Regions from separate parts of the Paenibacillus sp. FSL R10-2796 genome, predicted to be linked through region 4. Evidence: riboswitches for the same ligand, from Rfam matches in the RefSeq annotation. Region 4 holds a riboswitch; each other region holds the start of a gene.
The links. A riboswitch is a leader RNA that binds a small molecule or an ion and turns the genes downstream of it on or off. The one in region 4 is predicted to bind thiamine pyrophosphate.
Positions count from the first base shown of each region.

Region 1: it holds a riboswitch for thiamine pyrophosphate, as region 4 does, so the genes downstream of both, NST58_RS13990 (ABC transporter ATP-binding protein) here and NST58_RS02585 (ABC transporter substrate-binding protein) in region 4, are expected to answer to the same signal.
Region 2: it holds a riboswitch for thiamine pyrophosphate, as region 4 does, so the genes downstream of both, thiC (phosphomethylpyrimidine synthase ThiC) here and NST58_RS02585 (ABC transporter substrate-binding protein) in region 4, are expected to answer to the same signal.
Region 3: it holds a riboswitch for thiamine pyrophosphate, as region 4 does, so the genes downstream of both, NST58_RS10360 (thiamine phosphate synthase) here and NST58_RS02585 (ABC transporter substrate-binding protein) in region 4, are expected to answer to the same signal.

Region 1 is NZ_CP150178.1:3,088,938-3,093,152, forward strand. Features, by position in the region: gene thiM (hydroxyethylthiazole kinase) at 1-24, opposite strand, end outside; gene NST58_RS13980 (ABC transporter substrate-binding protein) at 66-1,103, opposite strand; gene NST58_RS13985 (ABC transporter permease) at 1,100-1,876, opposite strand; gene NST58_RS13990 (ABC transporter ATP-binding protein) at 1,857-2,552, opposite strand; TPP riboswitch at 2,751-2,854, opposite strand; gene NST58_RS13995 (amino acid ABC transporter substrate-binding protein) at 3,077-3,913, shown strand; gene NST58_RS14000 (amino acid ABC transporter permease) at 3,967-4,215, shown strand, end outside.
Region 2 is NZ_CP150178.1:6,504,555-6,508,769, reverse strand. Features, by position in the region: gene NST58_RS28985 (beta-galactosidase) at 1-1,763, shown strand, start outside; TPP riboswitch at 1,835-1,944, shown strand; gene thiC (phosphomethylpyrimidine synthase ThiC) at 2,047-3,789, shown strand; gene NST58_RS28975 (phosphotransferase) at 3,875-4,215, shown strand, end outside.
Region 3 is NZ_CP150178.1:2,331,883-2,336,097, reverse strand. Features, by position in the region: gene thiH (2-iminoacetate synthase ThiH) at 1-607, opposite strand, end outside; gene NST58_RS10370 (thiazole synthase) at 641-1,408, opposite strand; gene thiS (sulfur carrier protein ThiS) at 1,464-1,667, opposite strand; gene NST58_RS10360 (thiamine phosphate synthase) at 1,706-2,311, opposite strand; TPP riboswitch at 2,425-2,526, opposite strand; gene NST58_RS10355 (SDR family oxidoreductase) at 2,614-3,486, opposite strand; gene NST58_RS10350 (GDSL-type esterase/lipase family protein) at 3,724-4,215, opposite strand, start outside.
Region 4 is NZ_CP150178.1:539,855-544,069, reverse strand. Features, by position in the region: gene NST58_RS02595 (MFS transporter) at 1-73, shown strand, start outside; gene NST58_RS02590 (hypothetical protein) at 146-1,597, shown strand; TPP riboswitch at 1,756-1,866, shown strand; gene NST58_RS02585 (ABC transporter substrate-binding protein) at 2,028-3,077, shown strand; gene NST58_RS02580 (MTH1187 family thiamine-binding protein) at 3,268-3,561, shown strand; gene NST58_RS02575 (ABC transporter permease) at 3,558-4,215, shown strand, end outside.

The DNA.
Region 1 (4,215 bases), 2.5 Mb from region 4:
CCGTACTTTGGCTAAGTAACTCATCATAATTCCTCCTCAAGCTTGTATGAATAACCAACTAAACGTTACAGATTGATAAAAGCTTCCTGTGCTTTAATATCTTCTGGTAGAAGATCGTTGGTGGATAACCACTGCTGAACCTTTTCCCAAGATGTCGGGTCTTGATAACCAAAAGTTTGATCGCCTGCATTCATCAGCGGCAGTAGAATTTCAAGACTTTTTTTCTCAATCTCCTTGTCGAGCGGTGAAGTTGCATCTTCATGTGCAATCAGTAAATCCAGGGCTTGTTCAGGATTCTGCTCCACAAATTCCTGTCCTTTTGTTATGGCATTTAGAAATTTTTTAAAGTAGGCTTCAGAATTTTGCAATCCTTGTTCGCTGGCCACCAGCACAAGCTCATAATAGTCAGGTACTCCGTAATCCGTTGGATTAAGCGAGGTGACCGGATGTCCCTCTTTTTCAAGGATCAGTTGTTCATGGTTGATGAATCCGCCCATTATTGCGTCCACTTGTCCTGTAGAGATCGCAGGGATAAGGTCAAAACCTACATCAATCAGCTTGGCGGATGAAGGATCGCCTCCATCACTCTGGATCATTGTCCGAATCATCGCTTCATAGAGCGGAATGGAGGAATAGCCGATTTGTTTTCCCACGAGCTCTTTGGGACTATGAATACTGCCTGCTTGAGGAACCATCAGATGATTCAGTGGATGCCGCACGATTGCTGCAATCGAACGTACAGGGATTTTCTCTCCGCGTGCCATAAGCACCTGAGGCTGATAACTGAGCGCTAGATCAATTTGATTTGCTGCTACAAGCTTTAGGGCGTCATTGCTGTCCGCAGGCATTTTGATCTCGACATCCAAACCTTCCTCTTGGAAAAAACCTTGCTGTTGCGCAGCGTATAGAAAGGAATGAACGGCATTGGGATACCAATCAAGCATAATCGTCAGCTTGTGTGACTGTTTATTTTCGGAATTGGAGGAACCGGTTTGGGAGTTGTTATTTAGCTTGTCTGCCTTCCCGCAGCTGCTTAAGAGCAAAAGTGTGCATACTAGAAATACAGAAATAAGTCCTCGTTGTGGTGATTTTAAATGATTCATTGGTTAGATCCTCTTTTCTTTAAAAATAATTGTTCGAGTAAAGCTATCGCCAGAAAAAGCACAACACCAAGCGCGGACAGCAGAAATACAGCCGCGAACATTTCATCGCTCTGCATATTTCCGGCCATTCTGCGGCTGAAGTAACCGAGTCCTTTACTGCCGCCGAGCCATTCCCCGATAGTAGCTCCGATGACGCAGTATACTATGGACAGCTTTAAGCCAGAGAAAAAAGCAGGCAATGCCAGTGGAATTTGGGTTTTGACAAGCAGCTGCCAGCGGTTTGCACCAAATGTTAATAATAAGTCCTTGTAAGTCTGGCCACTTGTACGAAGTCCATCATATGTACTCACTACGACTGGAAAAAAAGCCGTCAAAAACACCACAGCCACTTTGCTCCACAGCGTATATCCGAACCACATAATAAAAATGGGGGATAGCGCAATTAATGGGACCGTCTGGCTAATGATAAGGAAGGGATAGATGGCCTTTTCTACGGGGCGAAACAGGAACATTCCAATGCCCAGCAATACACCAAAAATCACAGAAAGGACAAAACCCACCAGTATCTCCTGTAACGTCGCCAATAAATGCTGTCCAAATAATAATTGCCTGTGCTCGATCAATGCGATGCCAATAGATGAAGGTGCAGGGAGAATAAAGGCTGGAATCAAGTGAAGGCGAACAGCTGACTCCCAGATTACAAGAATGAGCAGTACCAGAAGAAGGAAGGGACCATAGTTGTCTAGATGTTTTTTAAAAGGTATAGGTTGCATGCAATCTTCGCTCCAACTCTGCCCGTAGTGCTATAAACCGGGGTTCATAGTTCATCTTATAATGTCTTGGTTTTGGTAGATCGACAACGATCTCCTGTAATTCGCTGTGCGCACCGCCAGATAATAAATAAATCCGGTCACTGAGCAATAGGGCTTCTTCCAGATCATGAGTGATGAGCATAATCGTCTGATTCAGTTCACCCCATAACTCCAACAGCCAACGGTGTATCTCACGTTTGGTCATGGCATCGAGAGCGCCAAAGGGCTCATCCAGCAGCATAAGACCACTTCCGCCTCCAGCCACTAAGGTGCGCAGAAATGCTACTCGCTGTTTCATACCTCCCGAAAGTTCATGGGGATAAGCCTTCTCTACATCTGTTAAGCCGAAGCGGGCCAACATTTCCCGAATCTGAGTGATCGTTTTCTGTTTACTAAATCTGGGCTTGATCTCCCAGGGCAAAAGGCAGTTATCGAGCACTGTTCTCCAAGGCAGCAATAAATCCTGCTGAGGCATATAAGCGATCTGACCTAAACGACTAGCGGTTGAGGGGAGCGTAGGGAGTTTTATTTTTCCATGAGTAGGTTCGAGTAAACCGGCAACCGTTTTGAAAAATGTGCTTTTCCCGCATCCGCTAGCACCTACTACGGAGACGAATTCCCCTTGCCTGATATCCATGGATAGATTTGCGAATACAGGGGGTTGTTCAGTTTCCGGAAAAGAGTAGGTTAGGCCTTGAATAGATAAAATGGTCGTGATGATCTAACCTCCTAATATTTTTGTGGAGCGCCTAAACAAATAAAGACCCATCCATTTCCAGAGGAAATGAATGGGTCAAAAAGTTCATTCTGCATAATAACACTTAACATGCTTGATGAAAATTCTGCTCCACTTCCCTCCGCTGGTATGATCCAGATCAGGTTCCAAGGGTCCGGAGCTTGAAGCTCCGTCTCAGTCGGCCGACTCCCCTAGTGAAATAACAGGTCCATATTAATTTGTTTATAAATATACCATATCTTTCTGAGAAGTAAAGAGAGAAAGAAGTGAAGGATTAATCCAAGATTGGGTAAGATATAAGTAGAAATCTAGTTAATATTACAATTCCGATGTATATAATCGGAAAAAAGTATTGACGATCATGTGATGGCAGTGTACTATTCAATTTACCGGAAAAAAACCGGATAGAGAGAGGGGATTTAATAATGAAAAAATGGAGTTTAACTATTATATTGGCGTTAACCGTGGTCCTTGTAGCGGCTTGCGGCAATAATTCGAATACCAATACGGCTGCTGAACCAACAGCTGGAACGAATGGTGGAGCAGCATCTTCAGCGCAAAACAGTTTGGAGGCTGTGAAGGCCAGCGGCAAATTGCGGATAGGTACAGAAGGGACTTATGCACCTTTTACTTATCATGACACTGCGGGGAAATTGACGGGTTTTGACGTGGAAATTGCCGAAGAAGTAGCCAAACGTTTAGGTGTTGAAGCTGAATTTTTTGAAACTCAGTGGGATGGTATTTTTGCTGGGATGGATGCGAAACGGTTTGATGTCATTTTTAATGAAGTTTCCATTAACGAAGATCGCAAAGTGAAATATGATTTCTCTGAACCCTATATTGTATCCAAGGCAGTATTGATCGTGAGCGAAAACAATGAGGATATTAAGACCTTTGCTGATCTAAAGGGTAAAAAAGCCGGACAATCCCTGACCAGTAACTTATCCGACATCGCTCGTGAGAACGGTGCTGAAATCGTAGCTACGGACGGTTTCAATCAAGCGATGGATCTGCTGACTTCGGGACGTATTGATGCAACTGTGAATGATGGCTTGTCTTATCTGGATCTGAAAAAACAAAAACCAGATGCAAAAATTAAAGTGGTTGATGAGATTCCTGAAGGCTCACAAAGTGCTGCGGTATTCCTGAAAGGCAATGATGAGCTGGTGAATGCGGTCAGTGATGCGATTAAAGAGATGAAAAGTGATGGAACGTACTTGAAAATTTCCGAGAAATACTTTGGAGCTGACGTTTCAAAATAATACAAGGCTAGCAAGGCTAATTAAGCCTAGAAGCTAAAAAGGATGTCTGAATAATGGATGACCGCAAAATACAAATTTTCTTAGATACACTGCTACCCCTGCTTAAAGCCGGGGTGGCTTTTACCATTCCGTTGGCTCTACTTTCCTTTGTGCTTGGATTGATTTTGGCGATCCTAACCGCGTTGGCACGTCTTTCACCGTGGGTAATTCCGAAGCTAATCGCCCGTTTTTATGTATGGGTCATTCGGGGAACCCCGTTGTTAGTGCAGCTATTTATTATATTTTATGGTTTGCCGGCTGTT
Region 2 (4,215 bases), 1.3 Mb from region 4:
TTTTAAATGTAACCTACGAAGGTGTTACACTTCAGCATGGCATGCGCCGTCATTATAATTACAGCAGTCCTAAATACCGGGAACTGTGTGCACGTATTGCAGAACAAATGGCTGAACATTACGGCAATCATCCGGGTGTAGTTGGCTGGCAAATTGATAATGAGCTCAACTGTGAGATCAGTGAATTTTATTCGGAGAGTGACCATAAGGCTTTCCGGGAATGGCTACAGCAGAAATATGTTACACTTGAGCATTTGAACGAGGCTTGGGGAGCTGTTTTTTGGAATCAAAGCTATAGTGACTGGTCTCAGGTCTATCTTCCACGTCCGACTCCAGTACCGAAGCAACCCAATCCTCATCAGGCATTGGATGAAAAACGGTTTATTTCGGACAATACAATTTCTTTTGCCAAAAACCAAGCGGATATCATCCGTAAACTTGCCCCTAAGCAGTGGGTAACCACGAACGGTCTGTTCGGGCATCTCGATAGCCATGAAATGACGGATGAACTGTTGGATTTCTTCAGCTATGATTCCTATCCTCAGTTCTCTACTATTTTTTATGACCCGAATGAGCGGAATCCGCTGAATGATAGAGGCTGGGGACTGTCGTTATCTGTTGTTCGTTCGATATCCCCGAATTTCTGTATTATGGAGCAGCAGTCGGGCCCGGGTGGCTGGGTGAACCGGATGGATATGCCTTCTCCAAAGCCGGGGCAGATGCGGTTATGGACTTATCAGTCGATCGCTCATGGAGCAGATATGGTGTTATATTTCCGCTGGCGGACAGCTACGATGGGCAATGAAATTTATTGGCATGGAATCAATGACTATCATAATCAGCCTAACCGAAGAGTGCGGGAAGCGGGGCAGATCGGTCAGGAGCTGGCAGCAGCAGGTCATGCGTTTGTCGGTACTCGTAATCAGGCTAACATTGCTATTGTTCGTGATTATGACAATGAGTGGGATGGAGAATACGATGTTTGGCATGGCCCGTTTATGTGGAAGAGCAATAAGGAGTGGTACAAGGCGCTTCAGCGGAAGCATATCCCGAATGACGTACTCTATTTACGCAAAAAAACAACGCTGGAGGAGCTTGCAAGGTACGACGTGCTTATCTATCCTCACCCAGCGATTATGACAGATGAGACAACAGCACTGCTGGATGAATATGTTCAGCAAGGCGGCAAACTGATCTTCGGCTGTAGAACTGGCTATAAGGATGAGCGCGGTCAATGTTATATGCGTCCTTTCCCAGGTGCTGCTAAGGATCTATGCGGGATCACAGTTGAAGAATTCACAATGGTTAAGGGCAGTCGTCAGCCAACAACAATTAGCTGGTCGGGCGTGACCGAAGTCGTTACAGGAGCAGATGACTTTAATGATATTCTCAAAATAGAGGAAGCTTCGGTTGAAGTGATGGCGGTTTACGCCTCTGATTATTATGCGGGAAAACCGGCGGTAACTAGAAATCGTCGCGGCAAGGGTGAGGTTTGGTATTACGGAGCCGTATTTAATGAACAGGCAGCGGCTGAGATCATAAATTTAATTGATCTACAATCGCCAGCAGATTGGCTGGAGCTCCCAGAAGAGGTAGAGCTGCAAGTCCGTACCGGAGCTTCTTCCAGTTATGCTTTTTTGCTTAATTATAGTGAGACTCCTGTCACGATCCATCTTCGTGAGACCAAAACAGATTTACTGAGCAGCACAACATTGTCGGGCGAGGTGCTTCTGGAAGGATTTGGGGTATTGGTGTTAAACTAACGTATACATTGATCTCACATTTGAGTAGATTTGGATAATTCTCTCTTTTCGGTTATACTTTGAAGTAGCAATTATATAGTCACGGGAGCTTGGTGGGACCAGGCTGAGAGGATAGTTATAACTATCGACCGTCAAACCTGATCTGGATAATGCCAGCGGAGGAAATGGAGCTTTATTTCTATTTGTCTACTCTAAGGCCGCATCTTATACAGATGTGGCCTTTTCTATGTGTGGGGAGTAGACCGTCTCCGCTTGATCAAATCACCTTATAGGAGGAATTGAGATGACAAGCGAATTGAACAACGATCCAATCAATCTATCAGCTTTTCCAGCAAGTCAAAAAGTGTATGTAAAGGGTTCACGGCCTGATATACAGGTGCCTATGCGGGAGATCTCACTTAGTCCAACTGCGGGCATAGACGGCGAAGAGGAGAATGCCCCAATTCATGTCTATGACACAAGCGGGGCTTACACGGATGCTAATATTCATACTGATATTCGTCAGGGGTTAGAGCCCAATCGTCTAAGCTGGATTGAGGAACGAGGGGATGCGGAAGCGTACGAAGGAAGAACCGTGAAGCCTGAAGATAACGGGAATGCAACGGGAAAAGCTGTGGCGGAAGTGTTTCCAGCGCTCCATAGAAAACCTTTGCGAGCGAAAAAGGGGCTTAATGTCTCTCAAATGCATTATGCACGCAAAGGGATTATTACTTCGGAAATGGAATACGTTGCGATTCGTGAGAATGTGGCACTGGAATTTGTAAGAGATGAAGTAGCCCGCGGCCGCGCCATCATCCCATCGAATATCAATCATCCAGAGAGTGAACCGATGATTATTGGACGCAATTTTTTAGTGAAGATCAATGCCAATATAGGAAATTCCGCAGTATCCTCATCCATAGAGGAAGAGGTAGAGAAGATGAGATGGGCCACCCGCTGGGGTGCAGATAATATAATGGATCTCTCCACAGGTAAAAACATCCATACGACACGCGAGTGGATCATCCGTAATTCTCCTGTTCCTATTGGCACGGTGCCTATCTATCAAGCGTTGGAAAAAGTGAATGGGAAAGCGGAAGATTTAACGTGGGAAGTGTACCGTGATACGCTCATTGAGCAAGCGGAGCAAGGGGTTGATTATTTTACCATTCATGCGGGGGTTCTGCTTCGTTATATCCCGTTGACGGCACAACGTATGACTGGCATTGTTTCAAGAGGTGGTTCCATTATGGCGGCATGGTGTCTTGCGCATCATCAAGAGAACTTTTTATATACACATTTTGAAGAGATATGTGAAATCATGAAGCTGTACGATGTTTCTTTTTCCCTAGGCGATGGATTACGTCCGGGTTCGATTGCTGATGCGAATGATGAAGCACAATTTGCCGAGTTAGAGACGTTAGGTGAATTAACAGCTATAGCTTGGAGTCATGATGTACAGGTGATGGTAGAGGGTCCAGGACATGTGCCGATGCACTTGATTAAAGAGAATATGGATAAGCAAATTGAAACCTGTAACGAAGCCCCTTTTTATACATTAGGTCCACTGACTACAGATATTGCGCCTGGTTATGATCATATTACCTCTGCTATAGGTGCAGCGATGATTGGTTGGTTCGGTACAGCAATGTTGTGTTACGTAACTCCGAAGGAGCATCTTGGCCTGCCTAATAAGGAAGATGTACGTGTAGGGGTCATTACTTATAAAATAGCGGCTCATGCCGCAGATTTGGCGAAAGGGCATAAAGGAGCACAAGACCGGGATAATGCTCTTTCGAAAGCCCGTTTTGAATTTCGTTGGCGTGATCAATTTCATTTATCGTTAGATCCTGAGCGAGCGCTAGAATATCATGATGAGACATTGCCTGCGGAAGGCGCTAAAACAGCTCATTTTTGTTCCATGTGCGGGCCGAAATTTTGCAGTATGAAGATCTCTCATAATATCCGTAATACGACGAGAATTGAATCAGGAATGCAAGAGAAGGCGCAAGAGTTTCTCCAAGGCGGGAGCCTCATTTATAGATAACTTTTTCTGCTAAAAAGAAATATCTAAAAGAAGTCGTCATTGGCGGCTTCTTCTTTTATACTTTGAATAGATAGGAGTTGATGAAATGGAAGCGATTCGTTCAGAGGAAGCCATTTTAGAGGATTTAAGTAATAGTTTCTATCATTTTTTTGGATTGAAAGTCCTTCATGCTACCCCAATAAAACGTGGCTGGTTAAATCTTAAATGGAAAATCATAACGGAATCAGGACCATTTCTACTTAAACAATACAACAAAAAAAGATATAAATTGTATAATCCAGAAGAACTGAGCTTCGCCTTTTCTCAACAGAAAAGATTGTATCTACAGGGACTCCCATGTCCCGGATTGTTGGCTTATAACCATAAAGTTTTACTGGAATCAGATATGGGAGAGACGTTTATGGTTATGGAATATTGTGAAGGGCG
Region 3 (4,215 bases), 1.8 Mb from region 4:
TCCGGTAGTTTCTTTTAGGCCCTTTAACATGCAGCTTTCTGTAAGTCTCCTGGTGGTACACCTCTTGGTACAGTGTTAATCCATCCACCCCTGCTTGAAGAAGCTCTTTATATTCTGCAGTTGATAGAGGATTTATCTCAATACTGACAGAGGAAAAAAATTCCCTGAGTACATCTACGCAATCCTTAATATATGAGACAGGATTCTCCCGGCGCGATTCACCAGTCAAAATGAGGATATGCCGCAGACCTGTAGCTGCAATCTTCTCAGCCTCCCTGCGAACCTCCTCCAAGGACAGCTTTTTGCGCGGAAAATCATAAATGGAGCTGAAGCTGCAGTAGGTACAATGATTCACACAAAAATCCGCAAGATACATCGGTGTGAACAGCTGCATCGAATAACCAAAATGTGCACGGGTCAGTCGCTGTGCAGCCAACGCCATCTCCTCTAGCAGCGGCGTTGCTGCCGGAGAGAGCAATGCCAGCAAATCATTTTCGTTCAGCTTGTCTTTTCCAAGCGCCCGCTTAACGTCATCCTCCCGGAACTCCTTCCACAGCTGCTCATAAGGATACTGCTCCAAGCGGGCCAGTGTGTCAAAAAAGCTCATGCTAATCTTCCCTCCTTTCGTGACCTATCAAATTCAGTTCAAAAATCCAGTCAACGGTGACGAAGCAAAAGCAACTTCTTCTACAGGACCGAGTCCTGCCAAATAAGCTTTGCGGCCAGCGGATATCGCCTCGCGGAACGCTTCCGCCATGACGAGCGGATTACGTGCCGTTGCAATAGCCGTATTAAGCAGAACAGCAGCGGCCCCCATCTCCATTGCTTCCGCCGCTTCCGAGGGCTTGCCAATTCCGGCGTCTACAATAATCGGCAAATTCACTTCTTGAATAAGAATACGCACAAGCTCCTTGGTGCGCAGGCCGCGATTCGTTCCGATCGGCGCACCAAGCGGCATCACAGCAGCAGCACCGGCATCTCTCAGACGTAAAGCAGCCGAAAGGTCCGGACTCATATAAGGCAGTACTACAAAACCCTCCGCTGCTAAAATCTCTGTAGCTCGTATGGTCTCCAGATTATCTGGAAGCAGGTATTTCTGATCATTGATCACTTCGATCTTGACCCAGTTCCCCAGTCCCGCAGCTCTTGCTAATCTTGCAATACGGACTGCCTCTTCCGCTGAACGCGCTCCTGAGGTATTAGGCAGAAGAGTCATGTGGCCGGGAATGTGGTTCATGATATTTTCTGCTCCACCTTGCGGGTCCACTCGGCGAAGCGCTACAGTAATCACCTGAGAACCAGAGCTTGCGATCACTTCGGGGATCAACGTATTCCGGCTATATTTTCCGGTTCCGATAAATAATCTACTGGTTAATTCGATGCCGCCAATATGTAACGGGTCATGCATGAAATTACCTCCCTTTGGTTCTTATAAATTTCTCAAAATTCTATACCGCTCCATCTCAACCCCCACCAACAAAGTGCACCAGTTCCAAACGATCATCCTCGCTCAGAGCAGTACTTTCATAATTCTCCTTACTGACAAATTCTCCATTCAGCTCAATGATCATCAAACGACCCGACCACTCAGGAAGACTGATCAAATCAGCTATAGTTTGAATACCACCAGAACACTCTGCGGATTTCCCGTTAATCAACAGCTTCATTCTGAATCACCCCCTTCGCCCATGCTGTTACCTCCAGGCTATGAATGAACCGCCTTATGAATAGCTTTGGCGGCCTCATAAGGATCATCCGCTCCGCAAATACCGGACATCACAGCAACTCCTGCCGCACCTTTCCTGATGATCTGCGCCGCATTAGCGGGGCTAATTCCGCCAATCGCAATTACAGGAATAGAGCTGGTCTTCACCGTTTCTGCAAGCAGCTCTAACCCACGTGCGGGCAGCCCTAACTTGCTATCCGAGGGAAATACATGACCAAACAAGCAATAATCAGCTCCCTGCTCTGAGGCATTCGCCGCTTCTTCCGGAGAATGAACCGATCTCCCCAGCCGAAGCTGAGGTGCAATTCGCCGGGCTGTAACCGGACTCAGACTGTGCCAAGCCAACTGAACCCCCGCGGCACCAGCTGCCAAGGCTACATCGATCCGGTCGTTGATTATCAGTTTGGTAGCGGGCATACCGGCAGCCAACAGCTTCTGTGCCGCAGCGAGCAGTTCGCATGCAGGACATTGCTTATCTCTCAGGTGAATATAATCGACCCATGTCTGCACCGTGACAGCTAGTTCAACAAAATGTCTCAGCTGTAGCTTGCCGTCTGATATTAGATGGATCTCAGCTTGCAACATCACGATCTCCTCTCTCACTTCCCTGTAGGTCAGTAAAAAACAAAAAAACTGCCCCCCGTAAGGAAGGCAGTCAGAATCTGTATATAGACGGCACTACAAATAGCCCGACAACAGAAATTCGTTCTCCACTTCCCTACGCTGGTCTTAACCAGATCAGGTTCAAAGGGTCCGGAAATCCATTCCGTCTCAGCCAATCGGCACCCCTAGTGACATAAATATACAATTTTAAAATGCTAACGTGGTTTATAGTAACATATTTTTTTATTGAAATACACCCATTTATTCACATTAGCTGTACTGATCTAACCGTTTACTACCTCGCCACCATTTACATGAATAACCTGTCCAGTCACATAACTGGAATCGTCAGAGGCCAGATATACATAGGCTGGTGCCAGCTCTTCTGGTTGTCCAGGCCGTTTCATAGGCTGTGTACCTCCAAACTCGCTAACCTGTTTTGCATCAAAGGTAGAGGGAATCAGCGGTGTCCAGATTGGACCTGGTGCAACACCGTTTACCCGTATGCCCTTCTCTGCCAGATTCGTGGACAAGGATCGTGTGAAGCTAAGAATAGCTCCTTTAGTTGATGAATAGTCCAGCAGCTGCGGGCTTCCGCGATAAGCGGTAATTGAAGTTGTATTTATAATGGTAGATCCTGCTTTTAAATGAGGCATAGCTGCTTTTGTTAAATAGAACATCGCAAATATATTCGTACGGAAAGTACGCTCAAGCTGCTCGGAAGTAATATCCTCGATCTTAGCTTGCGGATGTTGCTCTGCCGCGTTATTGATGAGAATATCAAGCTTTCCTAAGCCCTCCACCGTCTGTTTAATAAGATCCTTACAGAATTTCTCGTCACCGATATCACCTGGAATTAGGATACATTTGCGGCCTTCCTGCTCGACCTGACGTTTAGTTTCCTCTGCATCTGAGTGTTCATTAAGATATGAAATGACCACATCAGCGCCTTCTTTAGCAAAAAGCACAGCAACTGCACGCCCAATTCCGCTGTCTCCACCGGTAATTAACGCCGCCTTGTCTTGCAGTTTACCTGCTGCTTTATAATTTGCCGGCTCGTATTTGGGCAGCGGCGTCATTTCACTCTCAATCCCTGGCTGATGATGCTGCTCCTGTGGGGGTAAGGTTTTTGTAGCTTGTTTATTGTTGCCTGACATCTTCCCTATCTCCTCTCGTTAAGCAAATTGATAGTTAACTGATCGTCTTAGGATGGCACAACTATGCACGTTTATACGCTGGGTTTGTCATTTTCTTAAATCGCTTTACGAATCTTACTTACCACAATGAAAGTAGATATAAACAACCGTGAGAGATATACTGCTGTAAGTGGAGAGGAATTCACTGCATACAAATAGACACAGCATCGCTGCTGTGCCTTGAATTGTTCACCCTGACTATTTTAGAGAAGAAACATGATTTTCTGCATTCACTTCATGTTCCAGCACCCACATAAAGTACAGAGCTTTGGCCGCTTTCTCCCGGGTCACTATAGCTTTAGGTTCTAGTTCTGTCCCATTGACCATTTCGCCTCTGGCAATCCCCATTTCAGATCTAAAGAGTCCTAATTCATATGCACTTTTTACTTTTGAAATTAAATAAGGAGAAATGTCCGCTGTATCAACAAGCTGCGTCCAGGATACAAGAGGATAGTACATCGCACCTCTAGCTCCTGGCTCCAAATTCGAATCATAGCCAGGATCTCCTGGCACTACTGCTGTGCCGTTATAATCAGTCATGTACTTAGGTTTATTAGCAAACTTTACTTGGTAAACATCATAGAGAATAGCACCCATCGATTCACGTGACAGCTTACCTTTCGGATAATAGGCAACATCAGATCTTTCCACTTTCATTAACTTAGAAATACTGCGTGTGAATTCAGCAAC
Region 4 (4,215 bases):
GTTTCTGCTAAGCATTGCCGCATGGAGGTTCCAATCTATGCAAGCGGTGAAAGGAAAGAGTTCCCGTATTTAGAACAGTATCAACGTTATCCTTTTAGGGTAATGTGATCTATAAGCATATTCTGAGCACAAGGATGGACGATGAATGAATGAGTCTTCAACTGAGCCTTTGTTACATACTGCGCTCATGCAGTTTATATTTCCCTTTTCTATAAAAAAGGGCGATTCTAAGCAGCTTATCCAGCAATTACAGGACGACGGCTTCACACGTTTTTTTCTGGATAATAAAGAGCTTGAAGCTGCCTACTACGGAGATGGCTACTGTGTTTCCCATGAACGAATGGAGCGCACCTATTTACCGTTTGCTGCACATGTCCTTTTTCCACGCAGGAAGGATGCCGACTCGTTTCGCCGTTTTTCCAGAGTAAATAATCTCGACTGCATTCTGGAGATTCCGCAGCAATCTATATTTTTCAAAATTCTCTCGACGGATATATTCATATGTCCTTTTCAGCTTGGATTCGTGACGATACGTGTCCAGCTGGAGGGGGATTCAATTCCCTTTAGTATTGCCCTAGAATTCGCAGATCGTTTCCGTGCGCTAGAGAATACCTTCATACAGGATGATTACACTTATATTCATTGCGGGGAACAGACCTATGAGATGGTAGAGGATTTTGTCTTCCGAAATTTGGTGGATGGACTGGAGCCATATCTGGATCAATCGGATATCAATGGGGCTTATTTCGAGACCCTTCCTTTTTTCGTAGATGAAAGAATGCAGGTGCAAGCTTTTTACGGCTTTCAGAATGAAGAAAGCTCTGATGAGATTAGTGTAAATCTACGCTATCGCGCCTCACAGCTTGATGGAATTAATCTGAACGGAAAGCCCTATGCCAGTGCCAGCGATCCAGCGTATATTGCAAACTATTGTCATGAGCATTCCTATAATCGCTGGGGTCCAGACACATATTATATGATGAATGAGCAAACCTTTTGCTGCATGACCCGCGCTGAACAGGAGATTGCTGTTAGTCTAGCCAACCAGATGTACGGGCAATATTATTACGGATTTTTACTCAATATTTTCCACAAAATCGTTCTGCTAAAGCTCGCCAATATGCACTCCCGACTTCGGATTAATCATGATTATGAGGAAATAGACAATCTAATCTACTCCATCAATAAGTTCTCGGCTAAGTTCTACTTCTTGGAGTTGATTTCCCAGTCGCAGGGCCGGGAGATATTTCTTCAGCTGCGTAAAGTATACGGAAACGATGCTTTGTTCGAGGAAGTGAAAGAAACCTTAAATGACCTGTTTCAGTATCAGGATAAGTTTCAATCCAAGCGACGGGATAATCTGCTGATGATTCTCACTGTATTTACGGTAGTAAGCGGGATTTACGGCATGAATCAGGTCATTGACGATCTGGATGGAAAGATTCAATGGAGTAAAATGATTGGTTATTCTCCCTTTGAATTTCTTGCCCTCTTCGTGATCATGAGCGGGATTCTGATCAGCGTTGTCCTCACGCTAGGGGCGCTGGTTAGTGAGCTTAAACGGCGTCACCGCAAGAAATATAAAGATCTAGACTAGCAAAAAAGAAACTACTGGATTGGAAAAATTCAGGAGTGCACTACTAGACATTCCGAGTACAGCCGTCTATAATACACCGTATGCGAGAAATATAAGATATAAAGTATGGGTACAAAACTTATGCTTACTTATATTGCACATAGAAATACCCGTTAACTTCATAGAACCAGGGGTGCTGGAATTGGCCGGCTGAGATTGTATCCCACAAGATACTGACCCTTATACCTGATCTGGATAATGCCAGCGTAGGAATCGCCAATTGGTTCTGGTCCCTGTGACCTTAACTAACCTTGCGCCAAGCCAGCGTCCCGATCACTCGGGGCGCTTTTTTTGTAAGATCACTAAAAGATGTAGAAAAACGTACATACTACACTTTACGGTTCATGTTGTGAAGACGGGATTCTTGTAACCTTAAAGGAGAGAAGAAGACATGCACCTCAAAAAAGCACTTACGTTGTGCCTCACCTGTGTACTCATTCTTGCCATTGCCGGATGCGGCAGCAACAATGGGAATACAGCCGGAAACAAAGCAAATGCTACTGATCCAACTGCTGCGGCTGGGACGGATGCTCCAAAAGAGCTCACCAAAGTTAAAGTCGCACTCGACTGGACACCGAACACAAATCATACCGGTCTATACGTAGCTAAGGATCTTGGTTACTACGCTGAAGAAGGTCTGGACGTCGAGATCGTTCAGCCAGGCGCAGCGGGTTCTGATACTATGGTTACTTCTGGCGAAGCCGCATTTGGCATCAGCGCCCAAGAAGGATTAACACTAGCCCGTCTACAAGGCGTACCCCTTGTCTCGATAGCAGCTATTATTCAGCATAATACGTCGGGATTCGTTGCTCCAGTAGATCGCAATATTAAATCACCAAAGGATTTCGAAGGTAAAACCTACGGAGGCTGGGGCTCACCGGCGGAAGAAGCAGCCATGAAAGCTATCATGGATCCTGAAGGTGGCGATGTGAAAAAGGTGAAGCTGATCAGTATCGGTGAAGCTGATTATTTTACCGCCGTCAAACGTGACATTGATTTCGCCTGGATTTTCTACGCTTGGACTGGTGTTGAGGCTGAGTTGCGTGGCGAGCCATTGGATATGCTGTACTTAAAGGATTATGCGCCGCAGCTCGATTATTACACGCCTGTGCTGACGACGAGTGAGAAGCAAATTGCAGATCATCCTGATCTGGTGAAGGCCTTCATGAAAGCCACATCAAAAGGTTATCAATATGCCATAGATCATCCGGAAGAGGCTGCCGGTATGTTATCGAAGGCCGTTCCTGACCTGGACGCCGACCTTGTCCTAGCTAGCCAAAAATGGCTTAGCCCAAAATACAAGGACGATGCTGCCCGCTGGGGCGAGCAAAAAACCGAGGTCTGGCAGAATTATGGCGACTGGATGTACGATCTGAAGTTGCTGGATAAACCGCTGGATGCTGCTAGTGCATTCAGTAATGATTTTTTACCGGCGGAGTAGAGAGCGGACTTCAGAACCAAGAAGGTTGGACGTTACTTGAGGAAGGAGGAACGGAGCGTAGTGATGTGCTACGTGAGTACCGGACTTCCCAAGTTCGTTCAAGATTCGATGTCGAGTTTGCTTCCTGAGTTACTTCGTTATCAAAGTTGGCTTTTTGAACTTACCTTATAAAATGAGAGGATTGATTATTGTGGCTAACACCCTACTAAGCATTCAAGTAATTCCAAAAACTCCGAACAATGAGGATTCCATCCCATACGTAGATAAAGCGATTGAGGTCATTCAGAAATCCGGTGTTAAACATCAAGTGAATCCGCTGGAAACCACAATGGAAGGTGAGCTTAGCGAGCTGCTGGAGGTTGTGCGTCAGATGCAGGAGGCGTTGATCGAAGCAGGCAGTCCAAGCGTAATTTCGCAGATCAAAATCGCTCATAATCCTAACGGAATCAGCATGGATAAATTGACGGAGAAATATCGGCCGTGAGATCGACCTGGAAGCTAATATGGCCGCCCCTTGTGGCGGTCGTCTTCTTTTTAACCGTATGGCAGCTATCTGTATCTGTATTTCATATTGAATCCTGGATTCTGCCGAGTCCTGCTGATATTGCCCGTGAATCCACCAGTAACGCTTCTGGTCTTTGGGCACATACGATGGCTACGCTGCGGCTCACTTTAATTGGTTTTCCCATTGGTACGGGGGTAGGCCTGATCGTTGCTTTGCTTTTGCATCTTTTGCCTTGGGCTAGACGGGCTTTTTATCCACTTATTATTCTGAGTCAAAATGTTCCCTCCATCGCGCTCGGACCCCTGCTCATTATCTGGTTCGGCTTTGGTCTTTTGCCCAAAATCGTGCTGATTACACTAGTATGTTTCTTCCCGGTAGCTGTCGCTGCGATGGGCGGTCTGGCCCAAAGTGATCAGGTCATGATGAATTATATGAAAATGGCTGGCGCAAGCAAGTGGCAAATCTTCACCAAGCTGGAGCTGCCCTCTTCTATCCCGGCACTATTTTCCGGCGTAAAAATATCTGCTACTTATGCGGTTATGGGCGCCGTGGTCGCTGAATGGATTGGCGCGGATAAAGGTATTGGCTATTATATGCTTCTGCAGAAATCCGCATATCGTACGGATCGGATGT